Linked DNA regions of Cystobacter fuscus. The protein of the gene in region 1 interacts with the protein of each later gene in a pairwise test. Links are inferred from orthologs where the notes say so. Each region holds a gene or a part of one and is shown on either strand. Other genes may lie near its edges.

What was found.
Region 2: the proteins of ftsA (region 1) and CYFUS_RS47500 interact in binary tests that used the Escherichia coli proteins (3 or more experiments, as listed by UniProt). The link is inferred for Cystobacter fuscus from one-to-one orthologs.

Annotation. Positions count from the first base shown.
Region 1 is NZ_CP022098.1:9,783,928-9,792,292, forward strand. What follows is about bases 4,197-7,170. They hold ftsA (cell division protein FtsA), read right to left. Parts: upstream 6,313-7,170; coding sequence 5,080-6,312; downstream 4,197-5,079. Other genes in these bases: CYFUS_RS39600 (ATP-binding protein), read left to right, coding at 4,197-5,067; CYFUS_RS39610 (cell division protein FtsQ/DivIB), read right to left, coding at 6,360-7,170. Also shown: cell division protein FtsZ, read right to left, coding at 1-418; more of CYFUS_RS39600, read left to right, coding at 940-4,196; more of CYFUS_RS39610, read right to left, coding at 7,171-7,214; CYFUS_RS39615 (D-alanine--D-alanine ligase), read right to left, coding at 7,342-8,286; murB (UDP-N-acetylmuramate dehydrogenase), read right to left, coding at 8,283-8,365. UniProt on the Escherichia coli protein: Essential cell division protein that assists in the assembly of the Z ring. May serve as the principal membrane anchor for the Z ring.
Region 2 is NZ_CP022098.1:11,722,558-11,730,860, reverse strand. Bases 2,700-5,611 are described here. They hold CYFUS_RS47500 (rod shape-determining protein), read right to left. Parts: upstream 4,717-5,611; coding sequence 3,682-4,716; downstream 2,700-3,681. Other genes in these bases: CYFUS_RS47490 (glycosyltransferase family 2 protein), read right to left, coding at 5,448-5,611; CYFUS_RS47495 (putative ABC transporter permease), read right to left, coding at 4,895-5,497; CYFUS_RS47505 (DUF2171 domain-containing protein), read right to left, coding at 3,329-3,568; CYFUS_RS47510 (bifunctional lysylphosphatidylglycerol flippase/synthetase MprF), read left to right, coding at 2,700-3,322. Also shown: CYFUS_RS47525 (hypothetical protein), read left to right, coding at 1-475; CYFUS_RS47520 (hypothetical protein), read right to left, coding at 486-1,064; CYFUS_RS47515 (hypothetical protein), read right to left, coding at 1,064-1,819; more of CYFUS_RS47510, read left to right, coding at 1,904-2,699; more of CYFUS_RS47490, read right to left, coding at 5,612-6,167; CYFUS_RS47485 (malectin domain-containing carbohydrate-binding protein), read left to right, coding at 6,341-8,122; CYFUS_RS47480 (tRNA(His) guanylyltransferase Thg1 family protein), read left to right, coding at 8,162-8,303. UniProt on the Escherichia coli protein: Forms membrane-associated dynamic filaments that are essential for cell shape determination. Acts by regulating cell wall synthesis and cell elongation, and thus cell shape.

The DNA.
Region 1 (8,365 bases):
TGCCCTCGAAGAGAAAGGGCTTGGTCACCACGCCCACGGTGAGGCAGCCCAGGCTCTTGGCGATGTCCGCGATGATGGGCGCCGCGCCCGTGCCCGTGCCACCGCCCATGCCGGCGGTGACGAACACCATGTCCGCGCCCTCGATCATCGAGGCGATCTGATCGCGCGACTCGAGCGCCGCCTCACGCCCCATCTCCGGGTTGGCACCCGCGCCCAGGCCCTTCGTCAACGTCTGTCCGAGCTGCAGCCGCGTCGGTGCCTTGCTCGCCGCCAGTGCCTGGACATCGGTGTTGGCGGCAATGAAGTCGACACGCTCAAGCTTCGCCATGATCATCGTATTGACCGCGTTGCATCCAGCGCCCCCCACGCCGATGACGCGAATCTTGGCGGCCTGCTTGTTCTGCTCGAACTGGTCCATGTGTTTCCTTCTTTTCGCGCGTGCCCGCGCGCGCACCTGCAAACACCATCTTCAGCAAGTCGCGATCTTTGGCAAGTTCTGAGCTACGAACATGTAGCGCCTCGTCGCATCGCCAAGTCGTCACAGGCACTTACGCGAAAGCCCCCACCAGAGCAGCCGTGCGACGTGGTGGGAGCATCACACCTCTTGACTCGCGCCACGGGCATTTCGGGGCACGAGGCACTCTTCCTCCGCGTACCGCCGCAGTCCATGAATGTGGACTCGCTGCACGCGGTGCGCGCGCGCGAAAGCTCCGTCTACCACTGCGGAGGGTTCCACCGCGCGCCGACCCTCCCCGCCCTTCTACATGGCCCTTCTACATGAAGGTGGAGGCCACGCGGCAAGAGAACAATCGCGCAGCGCGCCCGGAGCGACAGGAAACCCAACAGAGCAGCGCCAGGGCCGTGGCTTTTCGAGCGCGGGGCCACCATCTCCGGGGCATAAGGAGCAGTGCACCGCGAGACGCTCCATGAGGTGGATGAGTGGAAGAGGGACTGACTGGCGGGGGGGAGATGCGGGCGCGCATCCGCGCCTTCGATTGGACCCGGACCCCGCTCGGTCCTCCCGAGCACTGGCCCCAGAGCCTGAAGACGGCGGTGAGCATCTGCCTGGACTCGCGCTTCCCGATGATCGTCCGCTGGGGCGAGGAGCTCATCGCGCTCTACAACGACGCCTATATCCCCATCCTCGGGCGCAAGCACCCCGGGGCGCTCGGCAGTCCCGGGCTGTCGCGGGCGTTGTGGGGAGACCCGGAGACCCGCACCGTCATCGAGCCCATGTTGCGCGGCGTGCTCGCCCGGGGCGAAGCCACCTGGTCCAACGATCAGCTCATCATCTTCCAGCGCAACGGCTTCGCCGAGGAGGCCTACGTCACCTTCTCCTATAGCCCCATCCGCGTGGAGTCCGGCGCCGTGGGCGGCGTCTTCACCGCCGTGAGCGAGACGACCCAGAAGGTGCTGGGCGAGCGGCGCCTGCACGTGCTGCGCGAGCTGTCGGCTCGCACGTCCGCGGAGACCAGCCTCCCAGGCACCTACGCGGCGGCCCTGTCCGTCCTCGGCTCCGCTTCCCACGACGTGCCCTTCTGCCTGCTGTACATGCTCGACACCGCGGGGACGACGGCCACCCTCGCGGGCCTGGGCGGCGCCGTTGCCAAAGAGGCGGCACCCAGGCACATCGCGGTGCATGCGATCGAAGTCCCATGGCCCCTGACACGGGCCTGGACCGGCGCCGTGGAGATGGAGCTCGCGCGGCTGGGGCCCTGGGCGAGTGCCCTCCCCGGAGGCCCCTGGCCCGAACCGGCGCGTCAGGCCCTGCTGCTGCCCATCCGTTCCACCGACGAGAAGAACCCCTCGGGCTTCCTCGTCGCCGGCACCAGCCCCCGGCTGCCGCTGGACGACAACTACCGCGGCTTCCTCTCCCAGGTGGCCGACCACATCTCCCACGCCATCGCCCGCGTGCATGCCTACGAGGAAGAGCGCCGACGCGCCGAGACCCTCGCCGAGCTGGATCGCGCGAAGAGCGTCTTCTTCAGCAACGTGAGCCATGAGTTCCGCACTCCCCTCACGCTCATGCTGGGCCCCCTGGAGGAGCTGCGCTCGGGAGTCCTCGGCCCCTTGACGCCCTCCCAGCACGCGCGGCTCGACACGCTCCACCGCAACGCCCTGCGGCTGCTCAAGCTCGTCAACTCGCTGCTGGACTTCTCCCGCCTCGAGGCCGGACGCGTCCAGGCCCGCTTCGTGCCCACGGACCTCTCCGAGCTCACGCGCGGCCTCGCGAGCGCCTTCTGCTCCGCCACCGAGCAGGCCGGCCTCTCGCTGACGATCGACTGTCCCCCGCTGCCCGAGCCCCTCTACGTGGACCGGGACGCGTGGGAGAAGCTCGTCCTCAACCTGCTCTCCAATGCCTTCAAGTTCACCTTCGAGGGCGGCATCACGGTGAGGCTCCGGCCGGGCGATGGCCGCGCCGTGCTCGAGGTGGAGGACACGGGCACGGGCATCCCCGCCGAGGCCCTGCCCCACCTCTTCGAGCGCTTCTATCGGGTGGAAGGAGCACGCAGCCGCACCCAGGAGGGCAGCGGCATCGGGCTCGCGCTGGTACAGGAGCTGGTGAAGCTGCACGGCGGCACCCTCTCCGTGGCGAGCACCCCGGGCCAGGGCACGCGCTTCACGGTGATGCTCCCCACCGGCCGCGCACACCTGCCCGCCGAGCGCATCGGCGAGGCCCAAGCCCCACGCTCGAGCGACGCCAGCGCCGCGCCCTTCGTGGACGAGGCCCTGCGCGGACTGCCCCACCCGCCGGCACCTCCCGCCGAGACGACCGCGGGCCTGGGCCGCATCCTGCTGGTCGACGACACGCCGGACATGCGCGAATACGTGTCCGGGTTGCTGCTCGGCGCGGGACACACCGTGGAGATCGTCCCGGATGGGCTCCAGGCGCTCGCGGCCGTGCGGGAGCGTCCGCCGGATCTGATCCTCACGGACGTGATGATGCCCGGGCTCGATGGCTTCGGCCTGCTGCGCGAGCTGCGCGCGAGCGAGCGCACCCGCACGCTGCCCGTCATCCTGCTCTCGGCGCGAGCGGGCGAGGAGTCGCGCGTGGAGGGCCTGAGCCAGGGCGCGGACGACTACCTGGTGAAGCCCTTCAGCGCGCGCGAGCTGCTCACGCGCGTGCGCACGCAACTGGAGCTGTCGCGCCTGCGGGCCACCCTGAAGAGCGAGAAGTTCCGCTCGTTCGTCCTCAACGTCCCCGGCGCCGTGTACGAGTGCCTGCCCGAGTCGCCCTGGCGCTTCAGCTTCATGAGCGAGCCGGTGCTCGCCCTCACGGGCCATTCCGCCTCCGAGTTCCTCGCGGGACTGACCTGGGCCCCCCTCGTCCACCCCGAGGATCTCTCCTCCGTGGAGACGCGAATCACCCGGGCGGTGGAGCAACACGAGCCCTACGAGCTGGAGTACCGCGTGCGCCACGCGGACGGAAGCACGCGCTGGGTCTCGGAGATCGGGCGGGCCGTCTACGACGAGGCCGGCCAGCCGTATTGCCTCGAGGGCATCATCTTCGACATCACCGAGCGCAAGGCCGCCGAGGAGGCCCTCCAGCACTACCAGCGGCAGTTGACCCGCACCCTCGCGGAGAACGCCACCTCGGCCCTGTACATGACGGATGGCGAGGGCCGCTGCACCTATATGAACCCCGCGGCCGAGCGGATGACGGGGCACGTCTTCGCCGACGTCCAGGGCCAGCGGCTCCATGACCTCATCCATCCCTCCCAGCCAGGAGCGGCGGTCTGCACCGGCTCCTGTGCCCTCGAGCGGTTGCTCACCGGACCGGGAACCCGGGGCGGCACGCACGAGGATCTCTTCGTGCGCACGTCGGGAACCGCCCTGCCCGTGGCCCTGGCGGCGAGCCCCCTGCTGCGCGAGGGCCAGCGCGTGGGCACCGTGCTCGAGGCGAGGGATCTGACCGAGCAGAAGCGGGCCGAAGCGGCACTGCAGGAAGCCCAGCGCCGCAAGGATGAATTCCTGGCGATGCTCGCCCACGAGCTGCGCAACCCCATGGCTCCCATACGCGCCGCGCTCAAGCTGATCGCCGCTCGCGCTCCCCTCGACGACAAGGGCCGCCACGCCATCGAGATCATCGAGCGGCAGACGACGAACCTCGCGCGGCTGGTGGATGATCTGCTCGATGTGTCGCGCATCACCCGGGGACACATCGAGCTGCGCAAGACGCTCGTGGAGCTGCCCGCCATCATCGAGCGCGCCCTGCAGTCCGTGCAGCCCCTGCTCGACGAGCGGCGCCACGAGGTGAGCGTCACCCTGCCCCGCAAGCCCCCGCGCACCTTCGGGGATGCCATCCGGCTCGAGCAGATCGTCGTCAACCTGCTCACCAACGCCGCCAAGTACACCGAGCCCGGGGGCACCCTGCGCGTGGGCCTGGAGCGCGCGGGCACCGACGCGGAAATCCGCGTGAAGGACACGGGCATCGGCCTCTCCCCGGAGATGCTCGGCCGCGTGTTCAACCTCTTCGAGCAGGCGGAGCGCCCCCTCCATCGCTCCCAGGGAGGATTGGGCATCGGGCTCACGATGGTGAAGAACCTCGTCGAGCTGCACGGCGGCACCATCGAGGCGAGGAGCGAGGGGCTCGGTCAGGGCAGCGAGTTCATCGTCCGGCTCCCGCTCGCCGAGGAGCCCACCGCGCCACGGCCCCCTCCGGACACGCGCGTGGACCCCCCGCCCTCGAGCGCCCGGCGCATCCTCGTGGTGGACGACAACCTGGATGCCGCCGACACGCTCGCCGAGTTGCTCCAGACCTGGGAGCACACCGTCTGGCAGGCCCACGATGGGCTCGCGGCGCTCCAGGCCGTGGAGGAGCATCGCCCGGACATCGTCCTGCTCGACATCGGACTACCTGGAATGGATGGCTACGAGGTGGCGCGCCGGCTGCGCGCGGGGCCCCTCGGCCAGCAGCTCACCCTCGTGGCGCTCACCGGCTATGGCCAGGCGAGCGATCGCCACCGCGCGTTGGAGGCGGGGTTCGATCAGCACTTCGTCAAACCCGTGGACATCGACGGGCTGCAGAAGTTCATCGAACAGCAGCCGGCCCGCGGCGCGCGGTGAACGCGCGGACTCCTAGAAGATGTCCTCGAGCCACTCGCGCATGCGGCCCTTGACCTTCTTGTAGACGTTCTCGTCGCGGATGCGGAACATCTTCCGGTCCAGGTGCCGGGCGCCATAGACGACCAGGCCCACGCCGGTGGCGTACATGGGGCTCTTCACCACGTCCACCAGCCCGCCGATGCCGCGCGGCATGCCCCGGCGCACCGGCAGCCCGATGACCTCCTCGGCCAGCTCCGGCATGCCCGCCAGCAGCGTGGAGCCACCGGTGATGACCACGCCCGAGGCGAGCAGATCCTCGTAGCCGCACTTCTGGATCTCCCGGTGCACGAGCTGGAAGATCTCCTCCACGCGCGGCTCGAGAATCTCACAGAGGATCTGCCGGCCGAGCACGCGCGGCTGACGGCCGCCCACGCTGGGCACCTCGATGGTCTCGTCCTTGTCCACGAGCGAGGCCAGGGCGCAGCCGAACTTCTGTTTGATCCGCTCGGCCTCGTGGGCCGGGGTGCGCAGGCCGATGGCGATGTCGCTCGTCAGGTTGTTGCCGCCCAGGGCGATGACGGCGGTGTGCACGATGGAGCCGCCGGAGAAGATGGCGATGTCGGTGGTGCCCCCGCCGATGTCGACGAGGCACACGCCCAGCTCCTTCTCGTCCTCGCCCAGCACCGCCTCGGCCGAGGCGAGCGGCTGCAGGACGATGTCCGCCACGTTGAGGCCCGTGCGGTTGGCGCACTTGACGATGTTCTGCGCGCTGGACACGGCGCCGGTGACGATGTGCACCTTGGCCTCCAGCCGCACGCCCGCCATGCCCAGGGGCTCCTTGATGCCGCCCTGGTCATCGATGATGAACTCCTGGGGCAGCACGTGGATGACCTCGCGGTCGAGCGGAATGGCCACGGCCTTGGCCGCGTCGATGACGCGCGCGATGTCCGCCTCGCGCACCTCCTTGTCCTTCACCGCGACGATGCCCTGCGAGTTGAAGCCCTTGATGTGGCCACCGGCGATGCCCGTGTACACATGGGAGATCTCCGCGCCGGCCATCAACTCGGCCTCCTCCACCGCGCGGCGGATGGAGGACACGGTCGCCTCGATGTTGACCACCACGCCCTTGCGCAGACCCTTCGACGGGTGCGTGCCGATACCGATGATGTCGATCCCGCTGTCGGTCAGCTCCCCGACGATCGCGCAGATCTTCGTCGTGCCGATATCGAGGCCGACGATGATCTCCCCGGACTTCTGCTTCGCCATGACTGCCCTCCAGGCCCCCCCACTCTCGTGAAGGGGGGCGCGTGCCCCTACTGCGCCGACGTCCCGTTCCTCTCGGACACGGGACTCGAAATCTTGACCGCCACCCAGCCGGGCCGAGCCCGGTTGTCCAGGTGGATGACCTCCGCGGACAGCCCCTTGCCCTTGAGCCCCTCGCGCACCCGCGCGAGCCGCTGGAGCTTCTCCTCCGTCGCCCCCTCCCCCATCCGCACCTGCGTCCCATCCGACAACATCAACACCAGCCCGTCGTCCGTGACACGCACCTCGCTCAGGCGCTCGCTCTTCTCGGAGCGCGCGGACGTGTACGCCGCCACCATGGCCAGGGCCTCGAGCAGACGCTCGTGCGCCTTGGCCTCGTCGGCGAGGTAGGCCTCCCGGTCCACCCCGGTGACGAGCGGCAGGTCCAACCCGTCCTCGGGCTGCAGCCGCTTGAAGGGCTTGCCTTCCTCGTTGAGCAGGTACAGATCGTTGAGCACCACCAGCGCCGCCGGCACGTGCTCGGAGACTTCCACGGACACGCTGGCGGGGAAGTGGCGCCGCACCTGCACGTCGCGCACCCAGGGGTGGGTGGCCATGGCGCGCTCGAGCGAGTCCACGTCCAGGGTCCACAGGTTCTGCCCCACCGTGAGCCCGGACAGCTTGAGCAGCTCGCCCGGGTGCGCCCGGTGCAACCCGCTGAAGGACGTTTCTTTGAGCAAAAAGAAGGGCGAGGTGAGCGCCCAGCGCCGCAGCTCGATGCCGCCCCAGACCAGGGCGCATGTCAGACCGGTGAGGACAATGGCCTTGAGCACCCCGGGCCCGTGCGTGCGCACGGCTCCCGCCATCGCCGCCTTTTTCTGGGCGACGTCCTGGTGACGCCGGTTCTTGCTCTTGCCGAATGCCATGGTGTGCGCCGGCGCATGCTGCGCGCGGTTGGATCTCCCCGCCAGTTTTTGGCTACAGACACGTCGCTGTAGTCCGGCTTTCCTCGAGGAGGAGGCCGGTCTTGTTCACTACCGATGAGGACCGGACTCAGGCCTTGACAGAGGCCCCTTGCAACAGCCGCTCACACAGCGAGGGGAAGTCGATGCCAGTGCCCGCGGCGATCTTCGGCAGCAGGCTGGACTCGGTCATTCCCGGCAGCGTGTTGGTCTCCAGCAGGAAGACGTCCCCCGAGGGCGTCAGGATGACGTCCGAACGAGAGCCGCCACTACAACCCAGGGCGCGATGGGCGCCGAGGCACACTTCGTTCACCCGGGCATACTGCTCGGGCGGGAGGGGCGCGGGGAAGAGGTACTGGGTGGTGCCCCCGGACTTGTACTTGGCCTCGTAGTCGTAGAACTCCCGCGCGGCCACCACCTCGATGACGCCCAGGGCCTGGTCATCCAGGACGCCGCCCTGCACCTCGCGCCCCTTGATGTACTGCTCCACCAGGATGGAGCCGGCGCGCTGGGAGACGTCCTCCACGGCGGCGAGGTACGCCTCGCGCGTCTTGCACAGGTGGACGCCCACGCTGCTGCCCTCGCGCGACGGCTTGACGACGACGGGCAGGGAGAAGGGCAGCGAGTCCACGGCGGCGAGGGCCGCGTCCCTCGAGGAGAAGGCGCGCCAGGCCGGCGTGGGGATGCCGTGGGCGATGAAGACCTGCTTGGCGAAGACCTTGTCCATGCCCAGGGACGAGGCCATGACGCCGCTGCCCGTGTACGGGATGAACATGCACTCGAGCAGGCCCTGCACGCAGCCGTCCTCGCCGTAGCGGCCGTGGAGGGCGATGAAGGCCACCTCCACCTTCTCCGCCACCAGTCGCGCGGGCAAGTCGCGGCCCACGTCGATCTCCACCACGTCGTAGCCGAGCCCCCGCAGGGCCTTGGCCACCGCGGCCCCGGAGCGCAGCGACACCTCGCGCTCGGAGGACAGACCCCCGAGCAACACACCGACCCGCTTCCGCTTCAGCTCATCCTTGGACAGGGTGCTCATGGCAGGAAGACTCCCACGCGCTTGACTTCAGGTTGAAGAACGACGCCTCGCTCCTGCTTCACGCGCTCTTGCATGAGCG
Region 2 (8,303 bases), 1.9 Mb from region 1 along the record:
GGTGCGCCGGGGGATCGCGGGGGTGGAGTGGTGGTTGTCGCGCATGTACACCACGGACGTGCAGGTGGACTTCCATCAGGACCGCGACGAGAAGCTCGCCTTGAAGGGAGGGCCGCTCGTGCATCCGCGCTTCACCTCGCTGCTCTTCATGAACCGGGTGCGGGGTGGGGCGCTCGCGGTGACGCGGGCGCTTCCGTGCGAGGACAACCCGTCGCTCGCGCCCGACACGGACGAGTTCGATCTGGTGATGCCCCGGCCCAACCGCTTCTCCTGCTTCCGGGGCAATCTCACCCATGGCGTGCTGGACGCCCGCAACCAGATTCCCGACGGGAAGCTGCCGGGGACGTCGCGCCTGCGGGTGACGCTGGTGATGAACTGGTGGCACCAGCGTCCCACGGACTTGCCGACCTTCGCCGAGTCGCGTGCGTACCGCTCGCTCGCGCTGCCCGCCAGGCGTCCGGCGGGAGCGCGGTGAGAGCCGGGTTCTAGAGACCGGTGATGCCCAGCGCGCCCTCGAGGCCGCTGAAGTTCTTCTCCACGACGACGTGGAGGATGGCGTTCTCCAGGCGGATCTCCACGGGCAGGCCGCCGGTGCCGGGAGTCGCATTGGAGATGGTGTTGGCCACGATGAACCAGATGCGCGGCTGGCGCACGGCCTTGAGGAACGTCTCCGAGCTGGGGATGGTGGCTTCCGTGCGCGAGGCGGGTCCGAAGTTGGCCGACAGCAGCTCCTGGGATTTGGCGTAGTACGGGGGCAGGTTGCGCGGGGTGTAGATGATGGGCTGATCCGGCGTGGCGGTGCCCTCGAGGGACAGGCGCGCGGACGCGTTCAGCGTGAAGACGGTCGAGGGGTTGACCACGGTCAGGGTGGCGGTCACTTCCTTCACGAGGACCGCGAGGTCCTGCGTGTCCGCGGGCAGGTCGATGGCCACCTCGGCATAGGTGGGCTCGAAGATGGAGGTGACCGGAACCGTCGTGGAGATGGGATCCGAGTCGATGGCCACCTCGGCGGAGCACGCGGTGACCAGCAGGGAGCAGAGCAGGGCGGGAGCGAGGCGGTTCATTAGAAGGTCAGGGACAGGTCGAAGGCGGGGAGGAAGGGAACGCGGCCCTCGTTGTAGGGCAGCAGGGGCTCGGTGACGTCGACGTACGCGAGGCCGAGGGACACACCGAGCGTCGGGCCGCCGTAGCGCAGACCGAACGCGCCGCGCAGGGGCATGCCCTCGGAGAAGCGCACCCCGAGCTCGCCGACGGCGGACAGGTTGCCGATGATGTTGAACACCACCGCGCCGGTCGCCGTGGTGACGGTGTTCTGGTAGATGTAGTGGCGCACCTCGCCCTGCACCAGGAAGCGCCCGAGCACGATGCCGTAGAGCGCATAGACGCTGGGCCCGCTGAAGTTCACGTCGACGCGCTGGATTTCGGGCACCTGCTCGCTGAGGGCGTTGGACAGCGTCTCCCCGCCGAGGAACCACGTGTAGCGCCCGCCGATGACGAAGCGGTGGATGCCCCACTCGGCGCCCCAGCGCACGCCCACGTTGGCGGCGGTGGCGATGTCCGCCAGCAGCGAGGTGTCCACGGCGATGCCCAGGGCCAGGGGGATCGCGGTGCGCTGCAGGCCGATGGTCAGATGCTTGATGGGCGCGGCCTCATCGCTGGACAACAGGCGCGCGTTGCCGGCGTGGGGGAAGAGGCGCGTGTCCTCCTCCACCTCATCGGCGCGGGCCGCGCTCAGGGGAATGAGCGCGGTGAGCGCCCAGAGCGCGAGCCCGGCTGCCAGCGGGCGGTGCGGGGCGGAGAATACATGTCGAGGTGTCAACCCAACTCACTCCTTGCAGGGATGGGAGGGGATTTATCTACCGCGCCGCTCCTCGCCGTGTCACTTCCAGGTGGAGCCGAGTGGGTGTTCGCCGACAGGGGCGCGCTCGGACCTGGACCCACACGCGAGCACGGCATGGCCATGAACGGGGATGGTGCGGAGAAGTCGCGAGTCCTGGAGCTGTTGCGGCGTCACGGTTGGAACACCACGTCCTTCCAGGTGCTGGAGCCCGGGTACGCGTACTGGTTCGACGGGGACGACGCGTGCGTGGCCTACGTGGACACGGGAAGCGCGTGGGTGGTGGCGGGGGCGCCCATCGCCTCGACGGAGCGGCTCGCCGAGGTGGCCGAGCGCTTCGCGGCGCATGCGGCCACACAGGGCCGGCGGGTGTGTTTCTTCGCCATCGAGACACGGCTGTTACACGCCACGCCGCTGGAGTCCCTGCTCATCGGCGAGCAGCCGGTGTGGGACCCGCGGCGGTGGGAGGAGTGCCTGCGCGACAGCCGCCACCTGCGCGAGCAGCTGCGCCGCGCGAGGGCCAAGGGCGTGCGCGTACGGGCGGTGGACGTGGCGGAGGTGCGTGAGCCCACGAGCCCGGTGCGCGAGGGGATGGAGCGGTTGATGGCTCGCTGGCTGGAGTCGCGGCGGATGGCTCCCATGGGCTTCCTGGTGCAGCTGTCGCCCTTCGATCGGCCCGAGGCGCGGCGCTGCTTCGTGGCGGAGCGGGACGGGGAGGTGGTGGCCTTCCTGTCGGCCATCCCCGTGTACGCGCGCGAGGGCTGGTTCGTGCAGCACCTGCTGCGCGACAAGCGGGCGCCCAATGGCACCGTGGAGTTGTTGGTGGATGGGCTGATGCGCGCCGCGGCGGCCGAGGACCGGAGCTTCCTGACGCTGGGCCTGGCGCCGCTGTCGGGTGAGGTGGCCGGGGTGCTGAGGCTGGCACGCCGGCTGGGCAAGCCCCTCTATGACTTCGAGGGCCTGCGGGCCTTCAAGGCCCGGTTGCGCCCCCATTCGTGGGATCCCGTCTTCCTGGCATGGCCCCGGACGCGGGGTCCCGTGCTCGCGGTGTACGACTCCCTCAAGGCCTTCGCCCAGGGCAGCCTGCTGCGCTTCGGCGCGAGGAGCCTGCTGGAGCATCCCCTGCTGCTCATCTGGCTGACCGCGGTGCTGCTGGTGCCGTGGACGGTGCTGCTCGCGCTGCCCATCACCACCAGCCACTTCCCCTCCTGGCACATCCAGGCCGCCTGGGTGCTCTTCGACGTGGGGCTCACGGTGGCGCTCTTCTCGCTCGTGCGGCGCTGGCGCCGGGGGCTCGCCACCCTGCTGGCCTGGGTCATCACCGGCGACGCGAGCCTCACCCTGCTCGAGGCCCTGCTCTACAACCTGCCGCGCGCCGAGGGCTGGGGCGACTGGCTGGTCATGATCGTGGCGGTGTTGGCTCCGTCGCTGGCGGCGGCCCTGCTCTTCTGGGCGCGCGGACACCGGACACTTCAGGCTCCGTGAGGGGTCTCACGCCCGGCGGGGCGGAGGCTCTTCCTCGGGGGGCAGCGGGGGATGCGTCGGCGTGAGGTAGATGTCCGCGCCCTGGACTCGCGCGACACGGTGGAACTGCACCGCGTATTCCCGGCGGGCGGGCGAGCCCTGTCCGAGCTCGAAGTGGGTGGTCCCCACGTTCTCCACCGTCCCGAGCTTGCGCCCGGTCCCGTCGCGCACCGTCATTCCCTCGTGGATTTCTCCAGGGTCGATCATCCTCCGCTCCTCTCTTGGGTTGTGTGGCATTGCCCAATGAGATGAACACCGCGGAGTCCACCCACCCATGGCGCCTGCCCGTCCGCCTGGTGCTGGAGGGCAGGGGGAGCGGCCTAGCCCGGCTGGCAGACCTGCCGGAGGATATCGAGCGTCTCCAGCGCCTTGCCCGCGCCCATCACCACCGCGGACAGCGGATCCTCGGCGAGGAACACCGGCAGACCCGTCTCCTCGCGCAGGAGCGTGTCGAGGTTCTTGAGCAGCGCGCCACCCCCGGCGAGCACGATGCCGCGGTCGGCGATGTCGCCGGCGAGCTCCGGCGGGGTGCGCTCGAGCGTGAGCTTCACCGCCTCGACGATGCCATTGACGGGCTCGGCGAGCGCGTCACGCACCTCGTCGCTGCTCACCGTGAGCGTGCGCGGCACGCCGGCCACCAGGTCGCGACCCTTGATCTCCATGGTCATGACCTCCTCGGTGGGGTACGCGGTGCCGATGCCCATCTTGATGAGCTCCGCGGTGCGCTCGCCGATGAGCAGGTTGTACTTGCGCTTGACGTACTGGATGATCGCCTCGTCCAGCTTGTCGCCGCCGATGCGCACGCTCTTGGCGAACACGATGCCGGCCAGGCTGATGACGGCCACGTCGGAGGTGCCACCGCCGATGTCGACGATCATGTTGCCGCTGGGCTCGGTGACCGGCAGGCCCGCGCCGATGGCGGCCGCCATGGGCTGCTCGATGAGGTACACCTCGCGGGCGCCGGCGTTGGCGGCGGCCTCGCGCACCGCGCGGCGCTCCACCTCGGTGATGCCCGAGGGAATGCCGATGACGATGCGCGGGGAGACGAGCGACTTGCGGTTGTGCGCCGTCTGGATGAAGTAGCGCAGCATCGCCGCGGTGATCTCGAAGTCGGCGATGACGCCGTCCTTCATCGGGCGGATGGCCACGATATTGCCCGGGGTCCGACCGAGCATCTCCTTGGCCTCCTTGCCCACGGCGAGCACCTTCTTGCCGCCGCGCGCGTCCTGCTGGACGGCCACCACGGAGGGCTCGTTGGACACGATGCCCTGGCCGCGGATGTAGATGAGCGTGTTGGCCGTGCCCAGGTCGATGGCGAGGTCACGCGAGAAGAGAGTGTGGAGCCAGTCGAACATACGGGGGCGGGAACTTTCCGGACTACGTCGTCAATTCCCACGGAACAGTGGGATCGCGCGGCAACCTACTACGCAGCCCCCGTTGCAGAAAGAAAAGGCAACGTCAAGCCCGGGGCCCGGCCGCAGAGCGTCCAACCCCGGAACCTTTTACCCAAGTTTTCCTTATCTGTCGGTTTTTTTACGGATTCACGCAGGCAGGGGCCTCGAGTGCGGGAGGGGCGCCGGGCGCGTGGCGCAGGGCCTCGCGGGTGACGAGCAGGAAGGCCTCGTGCATGGGCTCGAAGAGCAGGGCGGTGGCGTACCAGAAGGGGGCGTAGTCCAGGCGGATGAGTCCCTTCACGCTCCATCCCTTGTCGTCGTAGTCCCAGGGGCAGCGGCCGAGCGCCTTGCGCAGGAGCCAGCCACTGAGGAACTCCGCGCCGAAGATGACGACGGTGTAGGCGAGCGCCCGCAGGGGCCGGGGCAGGAAGCGCAGCCGCTCCTGGAGGGACTCCAGGCTCAGGGCCGTTGAGCCGTAGATGGGGTGCATCCACAGGTAGGTCTTCGCCGTGCCGGTCCGGTCCCCCTTCAGGGCGTTCTCCATGCCGGTGAAGCACACCTCCAGCACCCAACCCGCGCAGCCATAGAGGACGTATCGAGGTAACACGCCCCGAAGTTGGGGATGCGCGTCGTGCCGGGCACTGGGACCGGCGGAACGGGCCGCCGTGAAGCCCGTGGCTCCAGGGGGTGGCTCAGCGCTTGAGGGCGTACTTCCCGATGACGTAGAGCGCCCGCACGCCATCCTTCCAGCCGATCTTCTTGCCCTCCTCGTAGGTGCGCCCGTGGTAGCTGATGGGCACCTCGAAGACGCGCCAGCCGCCGCGAGCCACCTTGGCGGTGATCTCCGGCTCGAAACCGAAGCGGTCCTCCTCCACGGTGACGGAGCGGATGACCTCGGTGCGGAAGGCCTTGTAGCAGGTCTCCATGTCGGTGAGGTTGAGGTTGCTCGTCATGTTGCTCAACGTGGTGAGCATGTTGTTGAGCACCGAGTGCCAGAAGTAGAGGACGCGCCGGGGCGTGCCGGTGAAGCGGCTGCCGAAGACGACGTCCGCCTCGCCATCGATGATGGGCTGGAGCACGCGGGGGATGTCGCGCGGGTCGTACTCGAGGTCCGCGTCCTGCACGATGATGATGTCCCCGGTGGACTCGGCGAAGCCGCGCCGCAGGGCCGCGCCCTTGCCCTGGTTCTTCTCCTGCAGGAACACGCGCACTTCGTTGCGGTTCTTCGGGGTGCCGCCCACGACCGAGAGGCCCTCGGTGGTCAGGCGCTGGAGCAGCTCGCGGCTGCCGTCGCGCGAGCAGTCGTCCACGAGGACGAGTTCCTTCGGGAAGTCCACCGCGGTGATACGGCGGATGATTTCGGCGAGCGTGGAGATCTCGTTGTAGACCGGGATGACGACGGAGACGAGCATGGCGAGTGGCGCTCTAGCCGATTTCCAGGCTCCGCGCGACTCTTACCGAGGATGCCGGCCGCATTGAATTGGGTCAGACCCATCAAGAACGTTTAGACAGAATAAACGGGAAGGACGGACGTCAGGGGCGCGCCACCCCGACGGGGTGGAGTCGCGTTCCTCGAGAGAGCCTCATGCCCCCCCTTCCCCTGGTTTCCAACCCCTCCCTCTTCTCTGGTCGCCGCCTGGGCGCGTTGCCCCTGCTCGGGGCGTTGCTGCTGGCTCCGGGCTGCGCTCCGGAGTCCGTCGAGTCGCCACGACTCCAGCAGGTTGAACAATCCGTCGTCACCCTGCCCATCCGCATCAACGTGGGCGGGGAGGCCTACACGGACTCCACCGGCAAGGTATGGGACGCCGATTGGGGCTTCAGTGGCGGCAGCCCCGTGGTGATGACCCAGCCCATCTCCGGCACCGAGGAGGATCCGCTCTACCAGAGCGCGCGGACGAACGGCCAGTTCAGCTACACCCTTCCGGTGCCCGGGCCCGGCGTCTACCGCGTCGACCTCCACTTCGCCGACGAGCTGGGGCCCGGCTTCCACACTTTCGACATCTCCGCCGAGGAAGGCATGTACGTCGAAGGCTTCGACCTCGGAAAGGAGGCGGGGACCTTCAACGCGTACACGGTCAGCCTCGATGTGATGGTCGATGACGATCAGCTGGTCCTGGGGTTCGGCTATCCCGACGGGTACGCCACCCTCTCCGCCCTCGAGGTGAAGCGCTCGTCCTGGCAGGCCCTGGGGGGACTGCTGGCGGGCGGCACGCGCCCCTCCTCGCCTCGGGAGCCCGTGATGGCCGTGGACTCCCTGAGCCGTCCCACGGTCGCCTGGGTCGAGAATGTCTACCCGGAGAGCGGGTCGGGTTTCGTCACCACCCAGCTCCTCGTGCGGCGTTGGAGCGGCAGCCAGTGGCTCCCGGTGGGGGGAGGGCTCGGCTCGCCGGAGGCCGGAGACGTGACATCGCCCTCGCTGGTGCTGGATGCGAGTGGAAGGCCCCTGGTGGCCTTCATGCAGTCGTACGCGGACTCCATCTCCGTTGTCCGGTGGAATGGCACGCTCTGGCAGGAGATGCCCCCTGTGATCGTGCCGGACAGGGAGGTGCCCCAGGGCGTCTCGCTGGCCCTCACCCCCTCCGGCTACCCCGTGGTGGCCATCGCGATGAAGAGCTACTTCAGTTGGTCGAGCTACGACACCCAGCCCCGCGTCTACGTCTACCAATGGAACGGGTTGGCCTGGACACAGCTGGGAGCCGCCATGGAGTCCGGGACCGGGTTGGGAGCCGCGCGCAATCCCTCTCTGGCCATCGACCGGTACGGCCGTGCCGTCGTCGCGTGGGACGCGTACGATGATTCCAATCCCTACCTCTCGCGCGGCACCGTCCATGTCTTCCGCTACGAGGCCGGCCAGTGGGTGCGTCTGGGCGGCGTCTTGAACCACACCCCGGAGAACGAATACGCGGTCGCCGAGAACCCCTCGCTGGTGGTCGACCCTATCGAGGGCACTCCATCCGTGGCCTGGATCGATGAGTCGCGGGTGAGCGTCGAACGCAGGATCTTCGTGGCCCGCTGGTCCGCCGCCAACGGGGCATGGAGTCAGCTCACGGACAATGGGCTCGATGGTTGGTCACGCTCCTCGACGGAGGCGTACGGACCGGCACTCGCGGCGGGGCGGGACGGGAGCCTCGTGGCAACCTGGAATGAGCGCGCGCGATACCTTACCAGTACCCCGCATTTCCTCCGCAAGTGGAGTGGGGGGCAGTGGTCGGCCATCGCCTCGAATCCCCACGCCATGATGTCGAGCAACTACTACGTGGACTCCGCGCTCGCCCTGGATGCCAGCAACCAGCCCCTGTTGATGTCGCCGATCAGCACCTGGTCGCCCTGGCGGGAAGGCTTCTACGTGCGCCAGTTCGTCCCGTAGAGTCGCGGGACTTTCTCGTCAGTCCATGGAGGGTGGAAGATGGACCCGAGCGACTTCGAATCCCGGATGCGTGAGGGCGAGTTCTTCCACTCCCTGCGGCTGTTGCGTGGGGCGTGGTGCGTGCTGCGAGTGGATGGCCGGGGGTTCTCGCGCTTCACGGAGACGCACTACGACAAGCCCT